Linked DNA regions of Noviherbaspirillum saxi. The protein of the gene in region 1 binds, or shares a complex with, the protein of each later gene. Links are inferred from orthologs where the notes say so. Each region holds a gene or a part of one and is shown in the gene's direction. Other genes may lie near its edges.

The links.
Region 2: the proteins of pmbA (region 1) and tldD are in contact, whole or in part, in a solved structure (PDB 5NJ9), measured with the Escherichia coli proteins. The link is inferred for Noviherbaspirillum saxi from one-to-one orthologs.

The regions. Positions count from the first base shown.
Region 1 is NZ_QYUO01000001.1:1,261,940-1,269,526, forward strand. The notes cover bases 2,807-5,604. They hold pmbA (metalloprotease PmbA), read left to right. Parts: upstream 2,807-3,422; coding sequence 3,423-4,787; downstream 4,788-5,604. Other genes in these bases: yjgA (ribosome biogenesis factor YjgA), read right to left, coding at 2,807-3,350; D3871_RS06065 (hypothetical protein), read right to left, coding at 4,899-5,180; D3871_RS06070 (DUF4331 domain-containing protein), read right to left, coding at 5,217-5,604. Also shown: D3871_RS06035 (bactofilin family protein), read left to right, coding at 1-145; purU (formyltetrahydrofolate deformylase), read left to right, coding at 508-1,377; D3871_RS06045 (alpha/beta hydrolase), read right to left, coding at 1,440-2,111; mog (molybdopterin adenylyltransferase), read right to left, coding at 2,156-2,773; more of yjgA, read right to left, coding at 2,751-2,806; more of D3871_RS06070, read right to left, coding at 5,605-6,710; D3871_RS06075 (TRAP transporter substrate-binding protein), read left to right, coding at 7,171-7,587.
Region 2 is NZ_QYUO01000002.1:849-8,516, reverse strand. Bases 1,625-4,503 are described here. They hold tldD (metalloprotease TldD), read left to right. Parts: upstream 1,625-2,273; coding sequence 2,274-3,734; downstream 3,735-4,503. Other genes in these bases: D3871_RS15910 (4-oxalocrotonate tautomerase), read right to left, coding at 4,351-4,503; D3871_RS15915 (hypothetical protein), read right to left, coding at 3,806-4,219; D3871_RS15925 (carbon-nitrogen hydrolase family protein), read left to right, coding at 1,625-2,028. Also shown: D3871_RS15930 (YhdP family protein), read left to right, coding at 1-1,198; more of D3871_RS15925, read left to right, coding at 1,222-1,624; more of D3871_RS15910, read right to left, coding at 4,504-4,533; xanthine dehydrogenase accessory protein XdhC, read right to left, coding at 7,237-7,668. UniProt on the Escherichia coli protein: Metalloprotease involved in CcdA degradation. Suppresses the inhibitory activity of the carbon storage regulator (CsrA).

The DNA.
Region 1 (7,587 bases):
GCTGGTCATCTATTCGACCGGCAAGGTGACCGGCAAGGTCCGCTATGGCAAGGTTGTTATCGAAGAAGGCGGCCAGTTGGCTGGCGACATCCAGGTTGGTACCGCAAGCGCGACCAAGGGCTTGTCCGTCGCAAAAGTAGGCTGATAACCGCTGCATCAGCTGCGAACAGCGCGCGTCACAAACCTGGGTTTGTCTTAAAGGTCTTGTGACGCAAGCGCAAAACATTTTCACAATAATAAAGAAACCGACGCCAGCGCTTGGAGTAACCGCACTGGCGTCCGGTTTCCATGCATATCATTCGCCGGTAGACCAGATGTTTGCCGTCACTAGCCGGGCCGGACAGGTCTCGGATGACCCGGATCACGCCTCGCGTATCCGGGTTTTCTTTTGTTCGTGAAGGCGGACGCAATCGAATGTCGGAGCTCGCGGCATGCCGGGCGCATCCAAGTAGTCGCGGCATGCGACAATAGCGCACTTTGGTTTGCCGCAATATCGAAAATATCACCATGACGCATCCGGAATATATTCTCACTTTGTCCTGCCCCGATCATCGCGGAATCGTTCACCGCGTCTCGGGCTTCCTCGCCGAGCATGGCTGCAATATCATCGATTCCGCACAGTTCGGCGATGCGCAGTCCCAGCTCTTTTTCATGCGGGTGCATTTTGCAGCCGAAGATCCTGCGATAAGCGATACCACGCTGCGGCAGGATTTTGCCGCCGTTGCAGACGAATTGAATATGAATGCGCAACTGCATGATGCCGGTAAGAAGCCGCGCATGATGCTGATGGTGTCGAAGATAGGTCATTGCCTGAACGATCTGCTATTCCGCTACAAGAGCGGCTTGCTGCCGGTCGAGATTCCGGCGATCGTGTCCAACCATACGGATTTCTACCAGCTATCGGCAAGCTATAACATTCCGTTCCATCATCTGCCGCTGGCGGCCGGCGCATCGCCGGAAGCCAAGCGCGCACAGGAAGAGCGGGTGCTTGAAATCGTCAAGGCCAATGACATCGATCTCGTTGTGCTGGCGCGTTACATGCAGATCCTGTCGCCTGAAATGTGCAATGCGCTCAAAGGCAAGGCGATCAACATCCATCATTCCTTCCTGCCGAGCTTCAAGGGCGCCAAGCCGTATTATCAGGCACATGAGCGCGGCGTGAAACTGATCGGTGCCACTGCGCACTTCGTTACCAGCGATCTGGATGAAGGTCCGATCATCGAGCAAGATGTCGAACGCGTCGATCATTCAATGGACCCGGACACGCTGACCGCGATTGGACGCGATGTCGAATGCGTGGTGCTGGCACGGGCGGTGAAGTGCTTTGTCGAGCATCGTATCCTGCTGAACGGTCACAAGGCTGTCGTCTTCAAGTAATCCGGGCAGGCACGACAACGGTGCGCGTTCTACACGGCGCACCGGTTCGAATTCCTTATCCGTTACGTCAGCACCCGCTTGAGCCAAGTGCTGATGTCATCCACTTCTTCCGGGCAAACCGAGTGCGGCATCGCATAGGAATGCCATTCGACCTGATAGCCAAGCGCCTCCAAGATGTCCCGTGACTGCTCGGCACGGGACAGGGGAATGATGGGATCGCTGCGGCCATGAACAAGAAAGATCGGCGTGTCGTGATTGGCGCTGTGACGCTCGTCGGGTACCACTGCGTGTAGCGGCAGATAGCCCGACAAACACAACAGGCCTCCCAGTTTTTCCTGATGACGCAGGCCAGTCTGCAAGGTCATCGCGCATCCCTGTGAAAATCCCGCAAGAATGATCCTGTTCGCCGGAATCCCGCGCGCCTTTTCTTGCGCAATCAAAGTCTCGACCATCGTTTGCGATTTGCGCAAGCCTGCCTCGTCTTCGCGTCGCGTGAGGTCGGTCCCGAGAATGTCATACCAGGCGCGCATGACATAGCCATTGTTGATAGTGACCGGCATGGTCGGTGCGTGCGGAAAAACGAAGCGAATTCCCGGGCACCCGGTCAGATCGAGCTCACGCACGATGGGTACGAAATCGTTGCCATCGGCTCCCAATCCGTGCAGCCATATGACCGATACGCTGGGATCGGGCGTGGTGTCGAGCTGGATCATTTCCAGGGAGGTCGTTGTCATCTGCTTCCTTCAGTCAAGCCGCCGCATATAGGCGCACGGCCTTGTTATTTTTGCCGGATTGCCGACTTGGGACGGAACGCCTTGCACACGGCGTCGTTGGTCTCGATATACGGTCCGCCGATCAGGTCGATGCAATAGGGGACGGCGGCGAAGATGCCGGCAACCACCTGCTTACCGTCCGCATCTTTCAAGCCTTCGAGCGTCTCCTTGATCGACTTTGGCTGACCGGGAAGGTTCATGATCAGGGCCGCATGATTCGCGGTTTCGCGAATGACGGCAACCTGGCGCGACAGGATGGCTGTCGGTACGAACTTCAGGCTGATCTGGCGCATCTGTTCGCCAAAGCCCGGCATCTCCTTGGTGGCGACCGCCATCGTTGCTTCCGGCGTTACATCGCGCCGCGCCGGGCCGGTGCCGCCGGTCGTCAGTACGAGGTCGCAGCCTACGGTATCCACCAGTTCGATCAGCGCCTGCTCAATCTGCGCGCGTTCGTCCGGTATCAGACGCGTTTCCATTTTCCATGGGCTGGTCAGCGCCGAGGCAAACCAGTCGCGTAGCGCTGGAATGCCTTGGTCTTCATAGACGCCGCTGGATGCGCGATCCGAGATCGACACGAGGCCGATCAGCAGTTCGTCAGGATTACTCTTCTTCGGGTTCGTCATGCTCGTCAGAGGTCGATGGTTGAGCTGGCTTTGCAGACTTGCCTTGCAGCTGCTTCAGAATCTGAAATATTTCTCGATAGGCTTTGGGAGGCTTGTTTTCCGCCTGTTCCTTGCGCGCATTGCGGATCAGCGTGCGCAATTGCTGAACGTCGATTTCGGGGTGCTGTTCCTTCAGGTCGGTCAAGGACTTGTCGTCGGCGAGCAGTTTGTCGCGGCGGCGTTCAAGCGCATGCATGGCGGCCGTCTCGGCCTTGGATGCACCTTTCCAGCTATCGAGCACTTTCTGGATCGCGGCGATTTCGTCTTCCTCAAGCGTGCGCATTTTTTTGCCGACGAACTGCATCTGCCTGCGCCTGCCTTCATGGTCCTTGATCTTCTGGCACTCGAGGATGACGTCGCGCACGTCTTCGGGCATGGGAACGCGCATGACGCGATCCTTGGGTTCATTGACGAGTTCTTCGCCGAGTTTCTGCAGCGCTGTCATGTCGCGCTTGAGCTGCGACTTGGACGGACGATCGTATTGCTGTTCAAACTCGCTCGACTTGAAGCCGACCGCACCTCTGTTTGGATTAACCATGATGAATTGAAGCCATTCTGTAAACGACTGATATGATAACTGTTTTAAAACGATATCCAAAAAAACCGGCCCATGAGCACACCCGTATTTACCCACAGTCACGACCAGCTCAAGCAGCTTGCAGAAGATGTCCTGCGTTTCGCCAAGGAAATCGGTGCATCCAATGCTTCAGTGGAAATCAATGAAGGGAATGGATTGTCGGTGGCGGTGCGCAAGGGCAAGATCGAGACCATCGAGCAAAACAAGGACAAGGGCATGGGAGTGACGGTATACCTCGGCCCAGAAAAGCATGTGCGCCGCGGCAATGCCAGCACATCGGATTTTTCCCAGACGTCATTGAAAGCAACGGTGGAAGCCGCCTACAACATTGCGCGCTTCACAGCTGAAGACGACTGCGCCGGACTGCCGGACGAGGATTCGCTGGAGATGGATCCGCAAGATCTGGCGCTATGTTACCCATGGCTTATCTCGACCGAAGAGGCGGTGGCGCTTGCCACTCGCTGCGAAGCTGCGGCATTTGCGGTCGACCGGCGTATTGCCAATAGTGAAGGCGCCAGCGTATACGCGCAGCAGACGCATTTCGTCTATGCGAATTCGCGCGGATTCATGGGTGGCTATCCGGCGTCGCGGCACACGATCTCGGTGTCGCCGATCGCGGGCAAGGGCGCCAACATGCAGCGCGACGACTGGTATTCATCCGGACGTGACCCCGGCAAGCTAGCCCGGCCCGAAGATATCGGTCGCTATGCCGCCGAGCGAGCGCTCGCCCGTCTCAATGCGCGCAAGCTGGACACGCGCAAGTGCCCGGTACTGTTCGAAGCGCCTTTGGCCGCGGGCCTGGTAGCCGCGTTCATACAAGCGATTTCCGGCGGCGCCTTATATCGCAAGTCGACCTTTCTGCTCGATTCGATCGGCAAGCCGGTCTTCGCCCCGCATATTCAGGTGGTGGAAGATCCGTACATTATCGGAGCTGTCGGCTCGTCGCCGTTTGACGAAGAGGGTGTAAAAACCAACCGGCGCGAGATCGTGAGCGACGGAGTGGTGCAGGGATATTTCCTCTCTACGTATTCGGCTCGCAAGCTTGGCATGAAAACGACTGGCAATGCCGGTGGTGCGCACAACCTGACTTTCGCATCTACCCAGACCCGCCCGGAAGACGATTTCAAGGCGATGCTCGCCAAGCTTGGCACCGGCCTGCTGGTAACCGAATTGATGGGGCAGGGCGTCAACTATGTGACCGGCGACTATTCGCGCGGCGCATCCGGTTACTGGGTGGAGAACGGGGAAATCCAGTATCCGGTGGAAGAAATCACGATTGCAGGCAACATGCAGCAGATGTTTCAGCAAATCGTTGCCGTCGGTGCGGATACGCTGGTGCGCGGGACCAGAACGACCGGTTCCATCCTGATTGAAAACATGACGGTTGCCGGAAGCTGATCAGACCGACGCTTGTATCGCCTTCGCCGTCGCCCATTCTGCCGCGTAGAACGGGCGTGCAAGCCTCAGGCCACGCTTGTCGCGGACCAGAGGCTTGCTGCGTGCCGGCGTTTAGCTTACCGGCGTTGGCTCGCTGTCTTCCGGCATGCTGGCTGCGGATGCATCCAGGGCGACCGGCTCGGCAGTGTCGCTGGACATGCCGACAACCGAGCTGACGTTGCCTGTGAATGCATCGGCTGCCGGTGCGGTCGCGACCGGCGCCGGCGCCGGCGTCGTGGCAACCGGCGCCGGCGTCGTGTCGGTTGCGGCGATATCACCTCCACCGTTACCTCCACCTCCGCCGCAGGCGGTTAGTGCCGCCAGTATCGGGAATAAAAACAAAAGCTTTTTCATGATGCACTCCTTGTCGGGTATAGATAAGCTGCATGTTCAATGCTTGACTGAGCCCGGCAGAGGATTCTTCAGGTAAGGAAAGGCGGCATCGACGAAGCTGCTATCGATATAGGCGCCATCGGTGAATTCGATATCGCCTGCCGGTGCATCCGCGGGCGCACAGCCGAGATTGAGGCGGCACAGCTTGCCCATCACCACGCGCAATGCGATGTCCACTACGTCATCGCCCGGACGTCGTCCGTTCGGGAAACCTGCGGTGTCGCCGCCGATGACGCCCAGTCGGTGCTGAGCGCTTGCCACGGCAATGCCTGTGTTCAGGCGCAGCATTTCCGATGGCGTGCCATTCGCTGGCTTGTTCAAGCCCGGTACGCCGGTCAGGAATGCCGTAACCAAATCATTGCGCGGGAAGTTGGTCGGCGCTTTGACGCCGGCGCTGCCGAACAGTACTTCGACCAGGGCTGGCAGAGTCGGATTGGTGACATAGTCGATGAATTGCGTGTCGCCGCCCGGCTTGCTGTGGTTGAACTGATCCTTGTCCTTGAGGCCGATCACGACTTCATTGACGAGCGGCATGCCCAGGCGCGAGACTTGGGTCCATGCGCCGCCTTCCTTCGATGCCGCATTGCTGTTGGGAGTCGGATTAAGCAGGCGACCCTGGCGCAGGCTGGCCGTGGTCCAGCCGCCAACGACGGTTTCGGAACCGCTGGCCAGACAAGAGATTGGCACTTCCAGTGCGATCGAGGTCACATTCTTGTGCGCGAGCGAATCGCTGGCGGCGCGCTCGGCATTGGGATCGAATGCGGTGGCCGGTGCCTTGATGTTGATGAGGTCAAAGGTCTCGCCGAGATTCACGACGAAGGGATCCTTGCGTTGTCCCACGAACATCCGCGCTGCCGTACCGCATCCGGGAATATTGATGTTGTAGCGATGCTTTGCCGCATACGACGCGTAATCGGAAATCGACTTGTTGCCGATGTTATCGACAGGTTTGTCGAAGGTGCTTGCGCCACCGGCAGCATTGGTCACTGCCGCACGCGTACCGCTGCGGCGGTCACCGCGTACCACGGTGACGGAATAGGTTTCGCGCTGGTTCAGGCCCGCCGCGTTGGGTTCATTGATATCCGAGGCGCCATTGATGATCAGGGGAATCGATACCTGTTTGCCGCCAACATTGAGCTTGGTGTCCTTGTTCTCATTCTTGAAGCGGAACTGGAAGGTCAGGTCCTCCTTGGCATCGCCATTGTTGTCCACGTGTATTTCGTACAGCGCGTCCGGGTCCATGGAAAAATAATTTGGACCGCCGTAGGCATCCTGCAGCGGAATGTAATTTGCGATTAGTGTGACATAGTCGCCGCGCCCCGTTTCATAACTACGGAACATGTAGAAATCGGTCGCGTCCACCTTGGGCTGACGCGTGATGTATGGCGCTTCGCGGTGACTGGACGCGGCCGCCGGTATGCTGGCCAAGCCAAGCAGGGCGGTCGCGGCGATGCCGGCACCTACCGCGCTTTTGCTGATAACTGTGAACATGTCTGTCTCCTGCAAGAAAAATGAACGGAATTCCGTTTGATGCAGAGTTCTATACGCAGCGCGGTGTAGACCGGATTCATAGGATTCAAAAAAAATCTTGGGAATGTTGCAGGAGCAACGCCGATAGATAACCCGGCTTGATTCGTAGCGCGGTCAAACTTATGATGCGTGCGCGCCTGATACTTTTATTGCCGTTGTCCGTACATATTTACACGTCCAATGCGCATGCTTTATCCAACTCCTACTTAGTCCCGCAATGCCAGGCTCTTCCATCTCGGACATCGGGCTGGCGCAATCCCCTCTACGTATTTTTACCTAAGCACTGCTACGAGGAAGCACTTTTCGTGTTGCCTCCGGTATATCCGCACACCTAGAATCCTTAGGCTCGCGATCCGGCTATCCGCCGATCATCAAAGCTCGGTTCCGCATGACCTGTGTGTTCAATTCTCAAGGAGACAAAATGGAACGTCGTTCGTTTATTAAAAAGGCGGCAGTCGGCGCGACTGTCGGAGCAGTCGCTGCTCCCGCGCTCGCGCAGACTCTGCCGACCATCAATTGGCGTCTGGCATCTAGCTTTCCCAAATCGCTCGATACCATCTACGGCGCAGCGGAAGTCTTTTCGAAGCGCGTAGCAGCCTTGACCGGCGGCAAATTCAACATTCGCGTTTTCTCAGGCGGCGAAATCGTTCCCGCGCTGCAGGTCATGGACGCAGTCCAAGCCGGTACGGTCGAAATGGGCCACAGTGCTTCGTACTACTACTTCGGCAAGGATCCGACGTTCGCATTCGATGGCGTGGTGCCGTTTGGCCTGAACTCCCGTCAGCAGACGGCGTGGTGGGACCAAGGTGGCGGCAAGGCGCTGACACGAGAATTCTTC
Region 2 (7,668 bases), on another replicon or contig:
GTCCGCCAATCGGCAGGACGCGGAACAAAACCAGCCGGATGCACTTGGCATTGCCCAATATCTGGATCCGGAAGTGCTTGCCGCCAATGCGACAGAACTGATTGTACTTGGCCGCAAACTCGACAATGTGGTGGTTGGCGCATCGCATCAAAACGGACAGTGGCAAGCCAACATCGACTCGGAACAGGCTTCGGGCTATGTCACCTGGATGGAGCCGCGTTTCCGACGGGGCTCGGGCCGTGTCACGGCGCGGCTGGCATCGCTCATCATTCCCAAATCGGCGGCATCTGACGTCACCGAACTGCTCGAAGGAAATAACACAACGACCCAGATGCCGGCGCTGGACATCGTTGCCGAAAACTTCGAACTGTTTGGCAAGAAATTCGGTAGCCTGGAGGTTGCCGCGCAAAATGCACGCGGACCCAATGGACGCGAATGGCGCATCAACAAATTGTCGATTGCCAATCCCGATGGTGAACTCAGCGCGTCTGGCAAGTGGACCAGCAAAGATGGCGAAAGCTTGTCCAGCCTGGCTTACACGCTCAAGATCGCGGATGCCGGGCGGTTGCTTGACCGTTTCGGATTCCAGCAGGTATTACGCGGCGGCAAAGGCGAGATGAAGGGCGAGATCAGCTGGAAGGGGCTTCCTTTTGCGCTGGATATTCCCACGCTTACCGGCGACCTGCAGCTGGATCTGGCATCCGGCCAGTTCCTGAAGGTCGATCCGAGCGCCGCCAAGCTGCTCGGCGTGCTCAGCCTGCAATCGTTGCCACGTCGGCTGGTGCTGGATTTCCGCGACGTGTTTTCCGAAGGTTTTGCCTTTGATGGCGTCAATGCGACGGCAACCATTGCGCAAGGCATTGCGCGCACAGATAATTTCAAGATGCGTGGCGTTGCCGCGACGGTGTTGATCGACGGTACCGCCGATATCGACAAGGAAGCGCAAAACCTGCATGTGGTTGTAATTCCCGATATCAACGTCGGCGCGGCGTCGGTAGTTTACGGACTGGCAGTGAACCCCGTCATCGGTGTCGGCACTTTCCTTGCGCAATTGTTCCTGCGCGAGCCGCTGATGAAAGCATTTACGTTTGAGTACCAGGTCACGGGTCCGTGGAAGGATCCGTTAGTCACCAAGCTGCTGCGCAAGCCCGCTGAAACCACTGGCGAGGCCAACAATCGTTTCGGAACGAATGGTTAAGCTTAAACGCTTAAGGAGACGCAATGACGCAATCCGTAAAGATCGCCGCTATCCAGATGGTCTCCACACCCGTGGTGGAACAAAACCTGGCCAGCGCCAGCCGCCTGGTTGCCGAGGCGGCGCAGCAAGGCGCGCAATTCATCCTGTTGCCCGAGTATTGGCCGGTAATGGGAATGAAAGATAGCGACAAGCTGCTCCACGCCGAACCGGACAGCGGCGGACCGATACAGCACGCCATGGCGCAACTCGCACAGGAACACCGCATCTGGCTGGTCGGCGGCACCTTGCCGATGGTTGCCGCCGAAGACAACAAGGTGCTTAACACCCTGATGGTGTACAACCCGCAGGGCGAACGCGTCAGCCGCTACGACAAGATCCATCTGTTCAGCTTTACCAAAGACGAAGAATCTTACGATGAAGCGCGCACCATCGTGCATGGCGAGCGTGTGATAGCGTTCGATGCGCCCTTCGGCAAGGTCGGCCTTTCGGTTTGTTACGACCTGCGTTTCCCCGAGTTGTACCGTGCGATGGGCGATTGCGCGTTGATCGTCATGCCAGCTGCGTTTACCTACACTACCGGGCGCGCGCACTGGGAAATCCTGCTGCGCGCGCGGGCCGTCGAAAACCAGTGCTACGTACTGGCGGCTGCGCAAGGCGGCATACATCCGAATGGACGCCGCACCTGGGGCCACAGCATGCTGGTCGACCCTTGGGGCGAGGTCAAGGACGTGCTGCCCGAAGGCGAGGGCGTGGTGATCGGCGAACTCGATCCAGCCCGTTTACAGCGCGTGCGCGAAAGCCTTCCCGCGTTGCGGCACCGCAGGCTTTAATACCAATCCTGATCCATAACGTGACATGAAATCGCGTCTTTTTCTGGGGGCGCCGAGCCGCCTGCCTGCGTTGCACTCGTCGTCAATAGCCCGCTATTGACTCCTCCTGCGCCTTGCCAGTCGAAAAAATCCATCGATTTCATTTGTCGCGTTGTGGATCAGGATTGGTATAAGCCAGCGCGCGTGCGGATGCTCTACAATCTGATTTCGATTCCAGCCAGCGCTTGCGCGCAGAGACCCTTACCATGAAGCTATTCGAACCCAATCTGCAATCCCTTGCCATCGCGCGCGACGTCCTGTTGACGCCGTTCGGTCTGGATGAAGCCAAGCTGACCAGAACGCTGGACGCGATTTTTACCCATCGCGTCGATTACGCAGACCTGTATTTCCAGTTCACAAAGAATGAAGGCTGGAGCCTGGAAGAAGGCATCGTCAAGACCGGCAGCTTTTCGATAGACCAGGGCGTCGGCGTGCGTGCCGTGTCGGGCGACAAGACGGCATTCTCTTATTCCGATGAAATTTCCGAAAGCGCGCTGCTGGATGCAGCCGCCGCGACGCGCACCATCGCGCGGCAGGGCGCCGGCAAGGTCAAGGTAGCATCGTCGGTCCAGCCGGTAGGAGGTCGTTCGCTCTATCTTCCGCATGATCCGCTGTCCTCGCTCGACGCCACGCAAAAGGTGCAGCTGCTGGAAAAGATCGAGCGCATCGCACGCGCCAAGGACCCGCGCGTGGTGCAGGTCATGGCGGGGCTGGCCGGCGAATACGATGTGGTGCTGGTCATGCGCAGCGACGGCGTGCTGGCTGCTGATATCCGTCCGCTGGTGCGCATTTCGGTGACCGTGATTGCCGAACAGAATGGCCGTCGTGAAGTCGGTTCCAGCGGCGGCGGCGGGCGTTACGACTTCGGCTATTTCACCGACGAACTGATCGAGAAATACGCCAGCGATGCGGTGGCTACCGCGCTCGTCAACCTGGATGCGCGTCCCGCACCGGCCGGTCCGATGACCGTGGTGCTTGGTCCTGGATGGCCGGGCGTGTTACTGCATGAGGCGATCGGGCATGGACTGGAAGGCGACTTCAACCGCAAGGGATCGAGCACCTTCTCCGGCCGTATCGGTGAACGGGTTGCGGCCAAGGGAGTCACCGTGGTGGATGACGGTACCATCAGCAACCGTCGCGGTTCGCTCAATGTCGACGATGAAGGCAATCCTACCCAGTGCACCACGCTGATCGAGGATGGCATCCTCAAAGGCTATATCCAGGACACCATGAATGCGCGTCTGATGAACATGCCGGTGACCGGCAATGCGCGGCGCGAATCATATGCCCACCTGCCGATGCCCCGCATGACCAATACCTACATGCTTGCCGGCGACAAGGACCCCCAGGAAATCATTGCGTCGGTCAAGAACGGCTTGTATGCAGTGAATTTCGGCGGCGGGCAAGTCGATATCACGAACGGCAAGTTCGTGTTCTCGGCCAGCGAGGCTTACATGATCGAGGATGGCAAGGTGACTTATCCGGTCAAGGGCGCGACCCTGATCGGCAATGGCCCCGACGTGCTCAATCGGGTATCGCTGATCGGCAACGACATGTCACTCGACAGCGGCATCGGCGTGTGCGGCAAGGAAGGTCAAAGCGTGCCGGTCGGTGTCGGCCAGCCGACGCTGCGCATCGATGGCATGACGGTAGGCGGTACGGCCTGAGCAATGGCTGGTTTGCAGGTGGCCGGATCTTCGCTTATCCGGCCAATTCGCTGACGGGGTGCAACAGATATTCAGCGCCGCAGTGCCGCGCGTTCTCCGTGTCCGTGATGGTGGCGGTTGCCGCCGTGGTGATCACCGTAATTGCGATGGCCGTGATAATGGTGATGATGCGGCCGCGGTTGCTGTTGGTAGTAAATCACTGGCGGCGGGCTACCCTGATAGACCGGTGCAGGCGCTTCGTAATAAGTGGGTGCCGGATGGTAATACACCGGTGGCGATGGAAACGCCGAAGGCGGCGCGCCGTAGATATATTGCTGCGGCTGCTGGTAGACGACTACGCCGGGCTGCGTATAGACCGGTGTTCCTACCGAGACCGACCATTGGACATTGCCGCCGGCATGGGCCGGGGTACTAAAGGCCAGCAAGGCGGTGATTGCAACAGTGGCAATACCGATGACGCTGGTGATAGAAATGCGCTTTTTCATGCCTGACTCCTTTGTCTACTTATATTAAAGGACAAAGTGTTGCCGCCTGCCGGGATTCTTTGTAACAGCATTATTTATGCTAGTCCTGGTTGCATGTATGCATCAGGCGGCTGCAGGCTTCTACTAACGGATTAATCGCACCACAGTTTGCCGCCGGTAGCCCAATCTTCCTTCTTCACATCCTGAAAAACGATATCGACCGATTCCGGCTTGCATTGCAGGGTGGCAGCTGCTGCCTCGGTGACCGCTTTTGCGAAAGCGCGCTTCTGTTCAACGGTACGTCCTTCAAACATTTGCACATTGATTGTCGGCATAAACCTTCCTTCCAGATTGAATTGTATGGTGATCGAAACGGCATTGCCGCGGCGGCTATTCAACCATACTTTGGGTCGTAATTGGAAAGATTGACGGGATGGACGCAGCATGCGCCCATCCCGTATTGATGGCGTAGCGTTAGAAGCGATGGCGCACGCCAACCGCAAAGCTGTTACCGCTTTCGCGGCTGGTGATGCGGTCGTTCATATAGATCGCATACAGGTCGGTCCGCTTGGACAGATCATAGTCGTAACCGACCGCGGTGGTATTGCGTTTCTGGTCCGCGCCGAATGCCACGCCGCTGCGCTTGGTCTGTGCCCATGCAAGCTGCACCTTGCCGCGACCAGCCGGCACGGTTGCGCCCAGCGACAGCGTATCGTCGTCCAGATCGATGTTGTGTGAAGTCTGACCGTAGGTCGCGTACACCTTGGCGACGCTGAAGTCATAAGTGCCGCCCACCATCCATGCAGTCTGGCGTGCAGCAAATGCGCCTGTCGCCAGCGGGATGTTTCCTCCGGGTTGAACATTGCCGGCCGGTGCATTGAGCGGATTGTTGATTTCAACGTTATGGTAGAACGCGGTCAAGGCCAGGGGGCCCGCGAAATACAGTGCATTGATACCGATGTTGTTGCGGCCATTGTTGCCGGCAATCTCGCCGAACTGATAATGGAGGTTTGCCTTCAAGCCGCCGAAACTGGGAGTCTGATAGCGGATGGAGTTGCTCCAGCCGGTATCGCCGACGATGGAGTTGGTCCAGCCCGAAGCATTGAAGAGCGGCACATCCGCGTGCAGAATCAGCGGCGATAAACTATACGAATCGCCGAACGGGTTGAACAGGATGGTCGGCAGAAAATGCGGTGCCAACTCGCGTCCGAGCGATATCGCGCCAAAGTCGCCCGACAGTCCCACGTTGGCATCGCGCGAGAACAGCGGTGTCGCCAGGGAAGCGGCCTTGTACGCCGGTGTCGGCCTGAATGAAGCTGGTCAGCAGGAAGTTGGCCTTCAGGCCGCCGCCCAAGTCTTCCGAACCCTTGAATCCGAACCACGAAGTCGTCATGCCGCCGCTGTTGACCACCGAGCGCGAACGGGCATCGCCCGCATTGCGGATCGAGCCGGCGTAGACATCGACCAGGCCGCTGAACGTGACACTGGGTCTGTGCGCTCGCCGGAATCGCGAACGCGCTACCCAACGCGGTGGCAAGCAGCATCTTTTTTAGTTTGTTGTATTGCATGAAGTCTCCTCTAGTGGTGTTGTGTGATGCAAGTGATAAATGCGAATCCGAATCTCAGGCTGAATGTCTTATGCCTGTTGTTGCTTCATGCACTGACCGGCTCCGTCTCGGCCAGTTGCCGTCCGCGTGCGTGCACCAGCCTGCCGCCACTGTAGGTTGCCGCTACCGTGCGGTCATCGCCAAGCAGGGCCAGCGCGAACAGCAATTCTTCCAGGCTTTCGGTGCGCGTGGAGCGGCGCGCGAGCAGAGGAGTCGCATGCGGATCGAGCACCACGAAATCCGCTTCGACGCCAGGCGCGAAATTGCCGATTGTGCCTTCGAGCTGCATGCTGCGCGCATTGCCCAGCGTCGCCATATAGAACATCCGCAAGGCCGGCAGATAAGTGCCGCCATGCGCGCGACCTTGTATACCTCATTCATGGTCTGCAGCATGGAAAAGGAAGTGCCGCCGCCCACATCGGTGGCGAGCGACAGCGGCACCTGCGCCGCGTCGGCGCGTGCGAAATCGAACAGCCCGCTGCCGAGGAACAGGTTCGAGGTCGGGCAGATCGAGGCAGCGGATTGTGTTTCGCGCATGCGGGCGCGGTCATGGTCGTCGAGCCAGATGCAATGCGCATACATCGCGCGCGGACGCATCATGCCGTAGTGATCGTAGACATCGAGGTAGCTGCGTGCACTTGGAAACAGCGACTTGACCCAGGCCACTTCATCGGTGTTTTCCGCGACGTGGGTTTGCAGAAAGGTATCCGAATAGGTTTGCGCCAGCTCGCCTGCCAGCTGCAGCTGCGCTTCGGTCGACGTGGGCGCAAAACGCGGCGTGATCGCATACAGCTGGCGACCGCGCTTGTGCCATTTTCGGATCAGTTCTTCACTGTCGCGTGCGCCGCCTTCGGCCGTATCGCTGAGGAAGTCAGGACAGTTGCGATCCATCATGATCTTGCCGGCGACCATGCGCAGCTGGCGCTTTTCACTTTCGGTAAAGAAGGCATTGACCGACGACGGATGCACCGTGCAATAAACCATGGCGGTCGTCGTCCCGCAGCGTAGCAGTTCATCCAGAAAGAAGCTGGCCACTTCGGCAGCGTGCCTTCGTCCGCGAACTTGCGCTCGGTCGGGAAGGTATAGGTTTCCAGCCATGGCAGCAGCCCGGGCGCGGGCGACGCGATCATGTCGGTCTGCGGGTAATGAATATGCGTGTCGATGAAACCTGGAACGATCAGCTTGCCCGGTAGTCGTTGATCTGTACGCCCTCGGGCAGGGTGCCGCGCAACTGCGCATAGTCACCGGCAGCATAGACGCGGCCTTCGGCGATCACCAGCAAGCCGTCTTCATGCCAGTGATAGGCATTGTCGTTAAATGCGGGGTCGGCGGTGAAATGCAGGATACTCGCACGATAGGCCTGGCAGTTGGGTGTTGTGTTGTTGGAGGTCATGGCGTTCTTCTTTCTGGTGCAGCGTGTCGCCGCGATAGCTACTGTGTTATTGGCCGAGCGGGGTACGCATGAAGAGCAGGAATAGAATGCAGCGCCTCATGCAAAAAGGCGGCGTTCCGGCAGCGCTTGTTGCGCGCACTCTTCCGCTTCCCATACCTGCAGCAGTTGTGCGCATACCGATGCTGCGATGACAGCCGGTTGCTTGCCCGTGATGCGGGCACACCGATCGGACATACCATGCCGGCAATGCGCTCCTGCGGTATGCCGCGGTCGCGCAACCGGTGCTCGAACTGCATGCGCTTGGTCTTGGAGCCGATCAGCCCGAACCATCCGGCGTCGGAACGGCGCAGGATGGCTTCGGACAAACGCTGATCGAGCGCATGCGAATGCGTCAGTACCAGATAAGTCGAGCCCGATGGCACTTCATCGACCACCGCTTCCGGCATATCGGTAGCCTCGATCCTCACATT